2 regions of the Mycetocola sp. BIGb0189 genome follow, and region 2 is predicted to be linked to the other one. Evidence: riboswitches for the same ligand, from Rfam matches in the RefSeq annotation. Region 2 holds a riboswitch; the other holds the start of a gene.
The links. Region 2 has a riboswitch for thiamine pyrophosphate ahead of thiM (hydroxyethylthiazole kinase). Riboswitches for the same ligand answer to the same signal wherever they lie in the genome.
Positions count from the first base shown of each region.

Region 1: linked by a shared signal. The riboswitch ahead of M2390_RS04915 (ECF transporter S component) and the one ahead of thiM (hydroxyethylthiazole kinase) in region 2 are both predicted to bind thiamine pyrophosphate.

Region 1 covers NZ_JANUED010000003.1:39,365-46,010, reverse strand. Annotated here, with positions in the region: tRNA gene M2390_RS04945 (tRNA-His) at 1-13, shown strand, start outside; gene M2390_RS04940 (metallopeptidase family protein) at 226-573, shown strand; gene M2390_RS04935 (hypothetical protein) at 707-1,939, shown strand; gene M2390_RS04930 (ATP-binding protein) at 1,966-2,490, opposite strand; gene M2390_RS04925 (energy-coupling factor transporter transmembrane protein EcfT) at 2,549-3,349, opposite strand; gene M2390_RS04920 (ABC transporter ATP-binding protein) at 3,346-4,824, opposite strand; gene M2390_RS04915 (ECF transporter S component) at 4,826-5,446, opposite strand; TPP riboswitch at 5,485-5,596, opposite strand; gene M2390_RS04910 (spore germination protein GerW family protein) at 5,656-6,000, opposite strand; gene M2390_RS04905 (transporter substrate-binding domain-containing protein) at 6,114-6,646, opposite strand, start outside.
Region 2 covers NZ_JANUED010000004.1:40,132-46,777, reverse strand. Annotated here, with positions in the region: gene M2390_RS07260 (thymidine kinase) at 1-300, shown strand, start outside; gene M2390_RS07255 (UDP-glucose/GDP-mannose dehydrogenase family protein) at 297-1,622, shown strand; TPP riboswitch at 1,680-1,771, shown strand; gene thiM (hydroxyethylthiazole kinase) at 1,763-2,572, shown strand; gene thiE (thiamine phosphate synthase) at 2,569-3,231, shown strand; gene M2390_RS07240 (bifunctional hydroxymethylpyrimidine kinase/phosphomethylpyrimidine kinase) at 3,228-4,769, shown strand; tRNA gene M2390_RS07235 (tRNA-Pro) at 4,910-4,983, shown strand; gene M2390_RS07230 (metallophosphoesterase) at 5,218-6,177, opposite strand; gene M2390_RS07225 (transglycosylase domain-containing protein) at 6,192-6,646, opposite strand, start outside.

The DNA of each region.
Region 1 (6,646 bases), on a different contig from region 2:
GTTACTCACCCCAAGTAAATATGAAAAGAGGAGCATATATATGCTCCTCTTTTTGTTTTAACCGGAGAAAACGGACATCGAACGACACGCCCGAGGCGATGAAAACCCGTTCTCGCGGCATCAAATTTTGGCTCCCCCTCCCCCGAAACGACACGCCGACACCGGGCCAGCGCCACGCCCGAGATCCTCACATCGGCCGAGATTCTCGATAGGATTTTTCTCGTGATGGAAATGGATCCGGATACCTTCGACACGCTCGTCAACGACGTCTTTGAGGCGCTGCCCGAGGAGGTCACCGAGGGGCTGGAGAACGTGGCCATCGCAATCGAAGATCTCCCCGAGGACGGCAGCCTCGACCTGCTCGGCCTCTACCACGGCGTGGACCTCACCGAACGTGGGCAGTACGGCTTTGGCGAGATGCCCGATCTGATCAGTCTCTACCGTCTGCCGCTCCTGAACTACTGCGAGGACGAGGAAGACCTGCGCGAACAGGTCCGCATCACCCTGGTGCACGAGATTGGGCACTACTACGGCATCGACGACGAGGAACTGCACCGTCTGGGCTGGGGATAGTCCCCCGTTGCCGTCAAATCGCCGCATTTTCGGCCGCGCCGCCCACCCGGGCCGAACGCCTCGATTACGCTGACTACATCGCGGTACGCACACCCCGGACGCGGCAGAGACCCCGATCGACGAAGGGAACGTCATGGCCAAACGTGGCATCAGTATCACCCTGGGCACGCTGGTGCTGATCGGTGTGGTCGGGTACGGCCCCGCGGTGCTGCTGGGCCCCCTTCCCGAACCCGATGTCACGGTCGCCGCGGCTCCCGCTTCGGCCACCCCCGTGCATCCTCCGGTACTGCCCGAAACCGGTGCCACCGCGGTTGCCCAGCAGACCACGGTTCTCGCCCATGCCGGCGATGCCTCGGCCCTGCCCATTTCCGGTGCCGCGCGCCTGGTGACCGCCCTGGTGGTTGCCCAGCGGTATCCCCTCACCGAGGGTCCGGGGCAGAACATCACCATCAGCGAGGACAACTACAACGACTTTGTGGCGCGTGCGGGGGCCGGGGCCTCCACGGTGTCCTTCTATCCGGGGGATGTCTGGACCCAGCATTCGATGCTGCAGGCCATGCTCCTGGGCGGCAGCACCAACCACGCCGACGCCCTAGCCACCTGGGCCTACGGCTCGCGGGAGGGCTTTCTGGAGGCCGTCAAAGCCTGGGCGTCCAAGGAGGGCCTGACCAGCCTGGTCATCACCGATGCCGGCGGCGTCGACCTCGGCAACGTGGCCTCGGCTTCGGACCTGGCTCGGATTTCCGCGCTGGCGGCCGCGGATCCGGGGATTACCGCCGCGCTCACCGAGGTGCCCGATCCGCTGGCCCTTCAGCGCGGCATGTCGGTACCATCCGCCTATCTGCCCGATGCACACATCCAGGTCCTCTATCGCGGATACACCGACCGGACCGGCATCATCCTGCTGTTTGCACGCACCATGAAAACCGATGCCGGGGACTTCACCTTCGGGTCGGCCTCGCTGCGATCGGCCACCTGGAAAACCCTGGAAACGGAAACGCTCGCCCTGCTGGCCAGCGCCGATGCCGGGGTCACCGCCGCACCGGACCTGGCCACGGGCACGCCCCTGCTGAGTGTCTCCACCGCGTGGGAGCAAAAGGCCCGCGGGCTCTCGGGTGAAACCCCGGCCCGGCCGCACTGGGCCCAGACGGCGCCCAAACTCGATGTTTCGCCCGGAAAGATTCCGGTACCCGTGGCCGCCGGGACACCGGTGGGAACGGCGACCGTGCACTCAAGCGACCCGGACATTGCCGAGCAGAAGATCCCGGTGCTGCTGGATACCGAACTCACCGAACCGGACGTGCTGTGGCGACTGAGCCACCCGCTGCCGATGATCCAGGCGCTCTGGACGAAGTACGTGAAGTAGCGGGGACGCCCCGGAGGCCAGGACCGTTAGCCGCGTGAGGCCGGCGGCACCACGCGATCCGGCTCGGCGCTCAGCAGCAGATCGGCTCGGGCGCGCGGATTCCAGCGCGCCACATAGGTGTCAAAATCCGCCTGCCAGGCATCCCAGTGGGGAACGTATCCCTCCCCGTCACGGGCGAGGGCGCGTGCCTTGCGGAAGGTGTCCTCGGCGTCGATCCAGATTCCCAGGTCGGCCAGGTCCCCGGCGGGCCCCAACGTGCCGCAGCCCTCGATGACCAGCGGATTCCCGGGCTCGACCAGGGTCGCCGCGGTCACCACACCGCGTTCCCAGTCGTAGCCGTGCCAGAACCCGGGTTCGCCGCGGCGCAGCGGCGCCACCAGGTCTCGGGCCAGGGCCTCGGCGGCGGGCTCCAGGCCGTCCCAGCCGGGATACATCCAGTCCATTCGGATCAGGGTGGGTGTCCCCTCGGCCGGCCAGTGCGTGATCAGCTCATCGGCGAAGGTGGACTTCCCCGCACCGCTGGGCCCGTCAATCAGCAGAATCGGGTTCACACACCCGCCCAGGAGCGTGCGAACCCGATCGATCGCCTGCGGGGAGGCGGCCGCCGCCCTATCCAAAGAGGAAGTTCCAGTGGCCGGTCGCCACGCTTGTCCACACCACGATCACGCTGACCACAATACCAATCGCAAACAGCGCGAGGTCGGTGCGACCGAGGCGGGACTCCCGCGCCCAGGTGCGGGTGGTGGTGCCACCAAACCCGCGGGCCTCCATCGCCGTGGCCAGCTTGGTGCCGCGACGGATCGAGAGCACCAGCATCGCCAACGCCATGCCGGCAAAGCGACGGATCTTGCCCCGGTCGGCCACGCCGCGGGCGCGGCGGGCGAGTTCCAGCGCACGCCAGTCATCCAGGAACAGACCGATCATCCGAATCCCGGCCAGCGCCCCCAGCACAAAGCGGGCGGGAAGCTTGAGGATCTGCGCGAGCCCGTCGGCCAGATCGGTGGGGTCCACGGTCACAAACAGCACCACCGCGGGCAGCGCGATGGCCAGCACCCGCAGCACGGTGGCGATCGCGATCGTGATCGAGCCGTCGCTGATCTGCGCCAGTCCAAACTCCCAGTACACGGTCCCATCGGGCCGGCCGTAAAGCAGCATCGTGATGCCGGTCAGCGGCGCGGCGATCCACACCGGGAGCGTGCGCAGCCAAAACTGCCGCGGCGTCAGCCCGGCAAAGGGCAGCAGAATCGCCAGCGCGGCCAGCGCCGTGGCCGCCGAGACCCAGTCCAGGGTCAACAGCAGCACGATGGTCAGCGGAACCGGAACGATCAGCCGGGTCACCGCATTGGTCCGGTGGATCACCGCGGTACTGCGCGCGGTGAGTGCGGGGGCGGTTCCGGCGAGCGCGCTCATGCGGCCACCTCCGCGGATCCCGCCGTCAGGGTGAGGGTGCGATCGGCCAGGGCCGCCACAAACTCGGCATCGTGGCTGACGGTGATAATCGCCGAGCCCTCGGCGCGCAGCGCGCCGATCAGCTCGACCAGCCGCGCCCACGTTCCGGCATCCTGCCCAAAGGTGGGCTCATCCAGCACCAGAATGCTCGGCCGAGACACCAGAGCGGTCGCCACGGACAACCGGCGCTTCTCGCCTCCGGACAGGGTGAAGGGATGCGCGCGATCCAGTGCGCTCAGGCCCAGCCGGTCCAGAACGTCGGTGACACGCGCGTCCACCTCGGCCGGATCGAGCCCCAGAGCGCGCGGCCCGACCTCGAGCTCCCGTCGCACGGTGGTGGCCAAAAACTGGTGTTCGGGATCCTGAAACACGGTCCCGATGCGTTCGAGGAGCTGTGTGGACTTCCAGGCGATGGGTGAATCGCCGAGCCCGCGGTTCAGCTCCGCGGTGGCCCGCAGCTCACCGCCTTCGGGGCGCAGCAGACCCGCGAGGGTCAGCGCGAGGGTGGATTTACCGGCACCGTTCTCCCCGGTGATGGCCAGCACCTCCCCCGCACGCACGGTGGTGGTCACCGGGGATCCCACCGGAATCCCGCGCACCCGGGCGGTGACCAGGTTCCGGGCGTCCAGGAGATCGACCCCCGCGGGCTGCGCGGCGGGCAGTGACACACGGGGCGGATGGCCGGGAACCCAGACGCCCTCGCGCGCGAGTTCGGCACCGCGCTCGGAGAGCACCACATCCGGGTGTCCATCGGCGATCACCGCGCCCCCGGCGCCCAACACCACCACGCGATCTACCAGCGGCAGCCAGGTATCCACCCGGTGCTCGATCACCACGAAGGTGGCACCGGTCTGGTCAAGGACACGGCCCACGGCATCGCGCACCTCGGCGACGCCCACCGGATCCAGGTTTGCGGTGGGCTCATCCAACAGCAGCAGCCCCGGACGCATCGCAATCACCCCGGCGAGAGCCAGGCGCTGTTTCTGCCCGCCCGAGAGTGCCTGGGTTGAGCGATCGAGTGGGACATCCAGCCCCACCGCGTCGAGGGCCTCGCGCACGCGCACCCAGATTTCCTCGCGGGGAACCCCGAGGTTTTCGCAGCCAAAGGCCACATCGTCGCCCACCCGGGCGAGGATCATCTGCGAGTCGGGATCCTGCAGCAGCAGGCCGCTGCGGCCACGCTGATGCGCGGGGTCCTGCCCATCCACGGTCAGGCTGCCCTGCGTATCACCCTCATCGTCTCCGCCGAGGACACCCGCGAGCGCCTGCAGCAGGGTCGATTTTCCCGCACCCGAGGGGCCCAGGATCAGCACCCGCTCCCCCGGCGCAATATCCAGGGTCACGTTCTCCAACGCCCACGCGAGTCGGGAGGCGTGCCGCCAGCCCCAGTTCTGGATGCTGACGGCCGCCGGTACCACCGAAGTTGCCGAGGTCACGCTAAACCCGAACCCCCAGGCTGCGCCCCACCGCAAATCGGTTGAGCGCCCCGGTGGCCGCGAGGCCCTTGACCGCAAACCACACCAGCAGTCCCGCGATCAGCGCACCACCAATGATCTGAGCGCCCACATAGACGGTGATGAAACCCCAGCTGGCGCCCGGGCTCCAGAAGATGATCGAGTTGACCGCCCCGAAGATTCCCGCGGTGGCCCCGGCCAGCAGCGTAACCGGCAGGTTCCACACCCGGTAGGCGAAGAGCAGGAAGATGATTTCGGCACCGAGACCCTGAACCAGGCCCGCCTCAATCGTGGAGAAACCACCCCACTGGTTTCCCACCAGCGCCGAGACCAGTGCGGCGACGGTTTCCACATAGATGGCCGCGCCGGGCTTACGAATGACCAGCGCACCCAGCACACCACCGATGTACCAGACGGGTTCCAGGAGACCCTGGAATCCAGGCAGGACGGCCTCAAACGGGGCCTTGATCCCGCTCCAGCCGAGGTTGAACGCCACAAAAATCAGGGCGACGGCAACACCCAGGACGCTGGCCACAACGATGTCGACAACCCGCCAGCGGAAATTCAGACGCGGCGGAACCACTGCATTTTCTTTAATAGACACTGTGAACGTGCCCCTTTCTAATGAGAAATGGAGGCACGGGTTAGAGAAACTTATCCTCCCTGCGCTGGCATGATCCAGATCAGGTTTGACGGTCGAAGGTACGTACCTTCCTCTCAGCCCGGTGGATCCCGGACTCCCGTGTTACCCCGAGTATAGCGCGCGCCCGGCCCCACGCGGGGACCGGGCGTCACACGATACTTCGGGACAGGCTACTTCTTGAGCACCTTGATCAGCCGGGTGAGGATGCGACCAGCCACCCAGACCAGCGGGACCGAGACCACGATGGTCGCGAGCAGGTTGGGTTCAAAGCGCCAGCCGTTGCCGCTGCGCACGTACACACCCACGGGAACGGAGAGGCCGCCTCCGCCGCCCCCGCTGCCGGCCGGTTCCCCCTCGGTGCCCTCGGCGAATTCACCCTCCCCGGCGCCAAAACCAAAGCCGGTGAGCGCAACCGGGATCAGGGTTGCCCCCTCGACGGTGACCGGGTCACCATAGGAGGTTTGCACGCCCAGCTTCTGAAAACGGTCTGCGAGGTCCAACGCGATTTTCGTCATGCCCCCACGCTAGCGTGCTCGGCCGGATACGGATACCCCGATGCCGGTCTGTGTGGGTTCATGACACACGAAACCCCCACACCTGCACGGTATGGGGGTTCCGAATCCGGATGCTAGTTGTTGTCCAGCGGGAGTCCCGGCGGGTTCACCAGGGACTTCTTCACGGCCTCGTTTTTCAGGCCCCAGGCATCCAGCCACTGGCCGTACTGGCCGTTCTCGATCAGGTAGTTGATCGCGTCGGCGATGGGCTGAGCCAGTCCCGAGTCCTTCTTCACGGTGGCGGCGATCAGGCCCTCCAGGGTCTCCCCGGCCCCCGAGAAGATCCCGGCCGTACGGGTGGGGTTGGCGCTGCCCTCGGTGAGCTTATTGCCGTAGGCGATGCCCGGGTTCGGGCCGAAGTAGGCGTCGATCTTGCACGAGTTCAGCGCCAGGGTGGTGGCGTTGTTATCGGGGAAATAGGTGACCGTGAGGGTCTTGCCCTCGGCCTCCAGCTTGGTCTTCCACTCCAGCAGAATCTTCTCCTGGTTGGTGCCGGATCCCACGGCCACATTCAGGCCGTTGAGGTTTTCGAAGTTGTTATCAAACTCCCACTTATTGGAGGCCTTGACCTGGAAGGCGAGGTTGTCCCCGCGGTAGGAGGCGAAGT
Region 2 (6,646 bases):
CCGGTGCTCGCCTACGGCATCCGCACCGATTTCCAAACCGTGGCCTTCCCCGGATCGCGTCGCCTGCTGGAGATTGCTCACAGCATCGAGGAACTCAAGACCATCTGCCGTTGCGGGCGCAAGGCGCTCTTCAATGCGCGCATCGAGAACGGCCGCTTCGTCTTTTCCGGCGAGCAGGTGGTGATTGACGGCACCGAGGCCGGCTACGAATCCCTGTGCGGAAACTGTTATCTCACCGAGTGCGGCGGCAAGATGCCCACTCTCGTACGTGAGCTGAATGAAACGGAGCTGGCCCGATGAAGATTTCGGTTATCGGATGCGGATACCTGGGCGCGGTTCACGCCGCCGCGATGGCGACCCTCGGTCACGAGGTGGTCGGCCTGGACGTGGACGCCGAGAAGATTGCCTCGTTGGCTGCCGGCCGTGCACCCTTCTATGAGCCCGGGCTGCCCGAGCTGCTCTCCGAGGCCGGCGCAAGCGGGAACCTCCGGTTCACCACCGATCCCGAGCTCCTGCGCGAGGCCCGCGTGCACTTCCTCGGTGTGGGTACCCCGCAGGCCGCCGATGGCGGTGCCGCGGATCTGAGCTACCTGCACGCGGCCCTGGACACCCTGCTGCCCCGGTTGTCTCCGGGGGACCTGGTGGTGGGCAAGTCCACCGTGCCGGTGGGCACCGCGGAGACGCTGGTCGCGCGCGTACGGGAGCGCGGGGCCGAGCTGGCGTGGAACCCCGAGTTCCTGCGCGAGGGCTTTGCGGTTCAGGACACCCTGCGCCCGGATCGCCTGGTGTATGGGTTTGCTGCCGAGAGCCTGGTCCGTGAGGGAGAGAGCGTCAGCGCTCCCGGACGCGAACTGCTGGACGAGGTCTACGCCGATGCACTGGCCGCCGGGACCCCGCTCGTGGTCACCGACTTTGCCACCGCCGAGCTGGTGAAGGTCGCCGCCAACGCGTTCCTGGCCACCAAGATTTCCTTCATCAACGCGATGGCCGAAATCGCCGATGTGACCGGCGGTGACGTGAGCGATTTGGCCACCGCAATCGGGTACGACAACCGCATCGGATCACGTTTCCTGCGTGCGGGCATCGGCTTCGGCGGCGGCTGTCTGCCCAAGGATATCCGCGCGTTCTCGGCGCGGGCCAATGAGCTCGGGGTGGGGGAGTCGCTGGGCTTCCTGGCCGAGGTGGACGCCATCAATCTGCGTCGTCGCGACCACGTGGTGGAGCGAGCCGAGGCGATCTTGGGAGACCTCGCCGGTCGCCGGATTACGGTGTTGGGACTGGCGTTTAAGCCCGATAGTGATGACGTCCGAGATTCACCGGCCCTCGATATCGCGACCCGCCTGGCCGCCCGCGGTGCCGTGGTGACCGCGACCGATCCACAGGCGGTTGAAACCGCCCGCCGGCACACCCCCGAACTCAACTATGTGACCTCCACCGATGCGGCCCTGCGCGGTGCCGAGCTGGTGCTGGTTCTCACCGAGTGGTCCGAGTTTAGAAACCTGGATCCCGTTGCTGCCGCGGCCCTCGTGGAGGCTCCGATCGTGATTGACGGACGCAACTGCCTGGACCGCGCGGCCTGGCGCGGCGCGGGCTGGGCCTATCACGGGCTGGGCCGCCGCTAGGCGGCCGCCGCGATTCGCCGGTAACCCGGCCGGGTGTGATAGCGTGACACCCGAAAACCACGTGACACGGGGTGCCCTCCGGGGCTGAGATTACACCCGTCGAACCTGATCTAGCTTGTACTAGCGAAGGGATGTCGCGCATGTCGCGCACGCCAGAAAACCTTATTTTCCAGACCCAGACCGCCCTCGAGCGGGTGCGTGAAACCGCGCCGCTCGTGCAGAGCATCACCAATGCGGTGGTCACTAATTTCACCGCCAATGCGCTGCTGGCGCTCGGGGCGGCCCCGGCGATGTGTGACATCGTCGGCGAGGCCGGTCCGTTTGCCCGCATCGCCCAGGGCCTGCTGATCAACCTCGGCACCCCGGTGCCCGAACAGCGTGAAGCCGCCCGGGAGGCCGTGAGCGCCGCGAACGAGGCGGGCACCCCGTGGGTGCTTGATCCGGTTGCCATCGGCGCTCTGCCGGTCCGTACGGCCCTCGCACTGGAGCTGCGCGAGCTTCGCCCCACCATCATTCGCGGCAACGCCTCGGAGATCCTGGCGCTGGCCGAGGCGGGCACCGGCGGACGCGGCGTGGACGCGACCGACGGGGTCGAGAGTGCGCGGGATGCCGCGGTGGCACTCGCCCGTCGAACAGGCGCGGTCCTCGCGGTCTCCGGGCCCACCGACCTGATCACCGACGGGGAGCGGTTTGTGCGCCTGTCCAACGGTCATGTGCTGCAAACCCGGATCACCGGCGGGGGATGCGCCCTGGGCGCGGTCCTGGCGGCCTTCGCCTCGGTGGACGAGGACCCGCTGGTGGCGGCCGTGGCCGCGGTCAGCACCTACAACATCGCCGCCGAACTCGCCGCCGAGCGGGCACCACGGCCGGGTAGCTTCCAGATCGCGTTCCTGGACGCCCTGGACGAGGTCTCATCCGCGCACATCGCCGCTCGGATGGTGATCGCATGAGCCTGCCCCAGCCCGACCTCTCGGTCTACCTGGTGACCGATACCGCCCAGCTGCGCGCCGCCGGACACGATCCCGTGGGCGGTGTGCTGGCCGCGGTAGCCGGGGGCGTCAACACCGTGCAGGTGCGCGAAAAGGACGCGTCGGCCCGCGATTTCCTCGCCTACGTTGAGGCCCTCTCGGCGGCTCTGCCCGCGCATGTTTCCCTGATTGTCAACGACCGGGTGGACGTGTTTCTCGCCGCCCGGGTGCGGGCGGCCCGGGTGGCCGGCGTGCACGTGGGGCAGAGCGATCTGCCGGTGACCGCGATCCGTTCGCTGATCGGCACCGACGCGATTCTCGGGCTGTCCGCCAGTACCCCCGAGGAGATCGCGGCCGCCGCGGCCTCGGGGGTGGTGGATCACATCGGCATCGGACCGCTGCACAACACGACCACCAAGGCCGATGCGCCGGACGGGCTGGGACACCCGGCGGTTGCGCGACTCTCCGCCGCTTCGCCGTTGCCCGCGGTGGCCATCGGTGGGCTGCACGCCGCGGATCTGCCGATCCTGCGTGCGGCGGGCCTGGAGGGTGCGGCGCTGGTGTCTGCGATCTGTGCCGTCCCCGACCCCGAAGCAGCGGCCCGCGAGCTGCGTGCAGCCTGGAACGGAGCCGCGGCATGAGCGCGGACGTTGCCAACCTGAATCCGGAGGGCTCCGGTCCGGTCCGTGTCCTCTCGATCGCCGGCACCGACCCCACCGGTGGGGCCGGCATCCAGGCCGACCTCAAGTCCATCGCCGCCAACGGCGGTTTCGGGATGGCCGTGGTCACCGCGCTGGTTGCTCAGAACACCCGGGGTGTGCGCAGCGTGCACGTGCCGCCCGTGGCCTTCCTGCGGGAGCAGCTGGATGCGGTCTCGGATGACGTGGTCATCGATGCTGTGAAGATCGGGATGCTGGGTGACGCGGAGGTGATCGACACCGTCACCCGCTGGCTGGATGAGGTGCGCCCGCCGCTTGTGGTGCTCGATCCGGTCATGATCGCGACCAGCGGCGACCGGCTCCTGGCGGCCGAAGCCGAGACCGCGCTGCGCGGACTGCTGTCGCGGGCGCACCTGATCACCCCGAATATACCCGAGCTGGCAATCCTCGCCGAGGAACCCGCTGCCACCACCTGGCCGGGTGTCCTGGAGCAGGCGCTGCGCGTCTCCGAGCGCTATGCCGTACGGGTCCTCGCCAAGGGCGGACACCTGGAGGGGGCGCATGCTCCGGATGCCCTGGTTGATGCCTCCGGCACCCTGCCCGAGCGGGCGCGTGTGGTGGAATTCTCGGGTGTGCGCATCCACACCGAAAACACCCACGGAACCGGCTGTTCTCTCTCCGCGGCCCTGGCCACTCGAATCGCCGCGGACGGGGACTGGCTTGCGGCCATCGCCGAGGTCAAGCGCTGGCTGACCGAGTCGATCACCCACGCCGATTCCCTGCACGTGGGCGAGGGCCACGGGCCGATCTCCCACTTCGCCGGACTCTGGTCGCGCGGCGGCCTGGCTACCGAGCGTGCGGCCGGTGAGTACCTCGAGGACTGGTGGCAGGCCATTGCCCCGATCCGGCACCGGGCAAACACGCTCCCGTTTGTTGAGCAGCTTGGTGCGGGAACCCTCGATCGCGACGCGTTCACCTGGTACCTGGCCCAGGACGCGCTCTACCTGCGGGACTACTCCCGAGTGCTTGCCGAGGCCTCAAAGCTTGCTCCAACCCCCGAAGAACAGGCGTTCTGGGCTGCCGGTGCCAACGGGGCGATCGCCGCAGAGCTCCAGCTTCACCAGGGCTGGCTGCCCGAGGACGAGGTGTTCTCCACGCCGCCCGCTCCGGCGACCATCGCCTACGTGGATCATCTGTTGGCCGCAGCCGCGCGCGGGGACTACGCGGTGATCATCGCCGCGGTGCTGCCCTGCTACTGGCTCTATCAGGACATCGGGACCCGCCTGGTGGCGCAGTCACATCCCGAACACCCGTATGCGAGCTGGCTGGAAACCTACGCCGATGAGGCTTTTGCCCGCTCGACCCGCTCGGCCATCAGATATGTGGGGGAGGCCGTGCGTCGGGCGGATCCGGAGACGCGGGCGCGGATGTTCGAGGCCTTCGAGCGCGCTTCGGCCCATGAGGTCGCCTTCTTTGCCGCCCCGCTGGAGGCTCGAGCGGTTCCCGGACACGCCGAATGACACACCCGGCGTGCACATTCCCCCGCGGGTGTGCACGCCGGAAAACCGCGGAAACACGCTAAAAATGCGCCGCTTTTGGGGTCCGTGGTCAAACTCCGGATGAAAATCAGGTACTCTAATAGAGGTCGCAAGATCACCATCGGGGTGTGGCGCAGCTTGGTAGCGCGCTTCGTTCGGGACGAAGAGGTCGTGGGTTCAATTCCCGCCACCCCGACAGATGGAAACATCAAAGCCGGTCAGAGAAATCTGACCGGCTTTTGTTTTGCGCCGGGCCACTCACCCACTCGGCGGCTGTGCTCGTCCTCCTCCGCAGGGGTGCTCTCCTTCGCGCTGACGCAGGGCATACTGTCGCACGGCATACATGCGCACAAGACGCCCGCACACCTGGGTGTGCGGGCGTCTGAGGCGTGGCTGAGGCGTGTCTGAGGCGGCGTGGAGGGCGAGCCGCCTAGCGGGCCACCAGGGTGACCAGGGTGGCCTCGGGGCGGCAGGCAAAGCGCACCGGGGCGTAGATCGAGGTGCCCAGGCCCGCCGAGACGTTGAGGTAGGCGCTGCGGAATGCGTGTCGCCAGAGGCTCAGTCCCTTGACCTGACGTCGCGGGATATCGCAGTTGGTCACCAGGGCACCCACCCCCGGCACACACACCTGCCCGCCGTGGGTGTGGCCGGCCAGGATCACATCGGCGCCGTGGGTCACAAACGAGTTGAGCACACGCTGATACGGGGCATGGGCCACGCCGATGTGCAGCGCGGGTGCGGCGGTGTCGGACTCGAAGGAATCGGCGTCTTCCTGCCCGTCCAGCAGCCCGGTGAGCAGATCGAGACGGTCCCGTCCGATATGCGGATCGTCGACCCCGAAGAACCCGATCTTGGTTCCGCGGATGGTGATCTCATCCACCCGGTTGTTCAGTGAGCGCCATCCCAGCGCCTCGGTGAAAAAGCGCTCGAGACGGGGAGTGTCAAGATCCTTGGAGCGGCGAGGTGCCGAGGCCGCCGAGGAGGAGGGTCCACGGAAATACCGCAGCCAGTTTTTCCGCACCGGACCGTAGTAGTCGTTGGAACCGTTGACGTAGACGCCGGGAATCCCACCAAACTCGGCAAAGGCCAGCTCGATCCCGCGGATGCCGTCGGCATGGCCGAGATTATCGCCGGTGTCCACCACGAGGTCGGGCTGTTCTGCTGCCAGCGAGCGCACCCAGGCCTGCTTATCGCGCTGCCAGGGGGCCATGTGCAGATCCGAGAGGTGCAGGATCTTGATCGGGTCGCTTCCCGCCGGAAGCACCGGGATTTCGACCCGACGCAGTGTGAACAGGCGTCGTTCCACCAGGCTCGCCCACGCAAAACACCCCGCGGCCGCGACGGCCAACACCCCCACCAGGGGAGTAATTCTGCCGGTCCGTCGGGCCATCGGGGTGCTCCTTGCTAACAGCTCTGCTTGGTTACGGTGATGGAGGCCGGCGTATTGGCCGGGTTCACCATCGTATTGGCGGCGGGGATCTGTGCGGTCACCTTACCGTCACCGGGCGGCGCGGTCGGGTCGGCCACACACTTCTGATCCACGCTGGTGAAGCCGATGCCCTGGAGGGCCGACTTCGCCTGATCGCCGGTCATGTTCGACAGATCCGGAACGCTCTTCCCGGTGCCGTCGCTCGGGCGGATGGTGATCGTGTTACCCGAGGTCACGTTGGTGCCGGCGGCCGGGTCGGTACCCGCCACCATTCCCGCTGCCACACTCGAGAGAACCGGGTCACCCACCTGCACGTTGAATCCGGCGGCGGTGAGCGCGGCGGTGGCGTCGGCGACGCTCTGACCGCTCACATCCGGGACCGGGCTCTGCTGGGTCTTGGTCAGCGAGGCATCCGGCTTCGGGAAGGCGT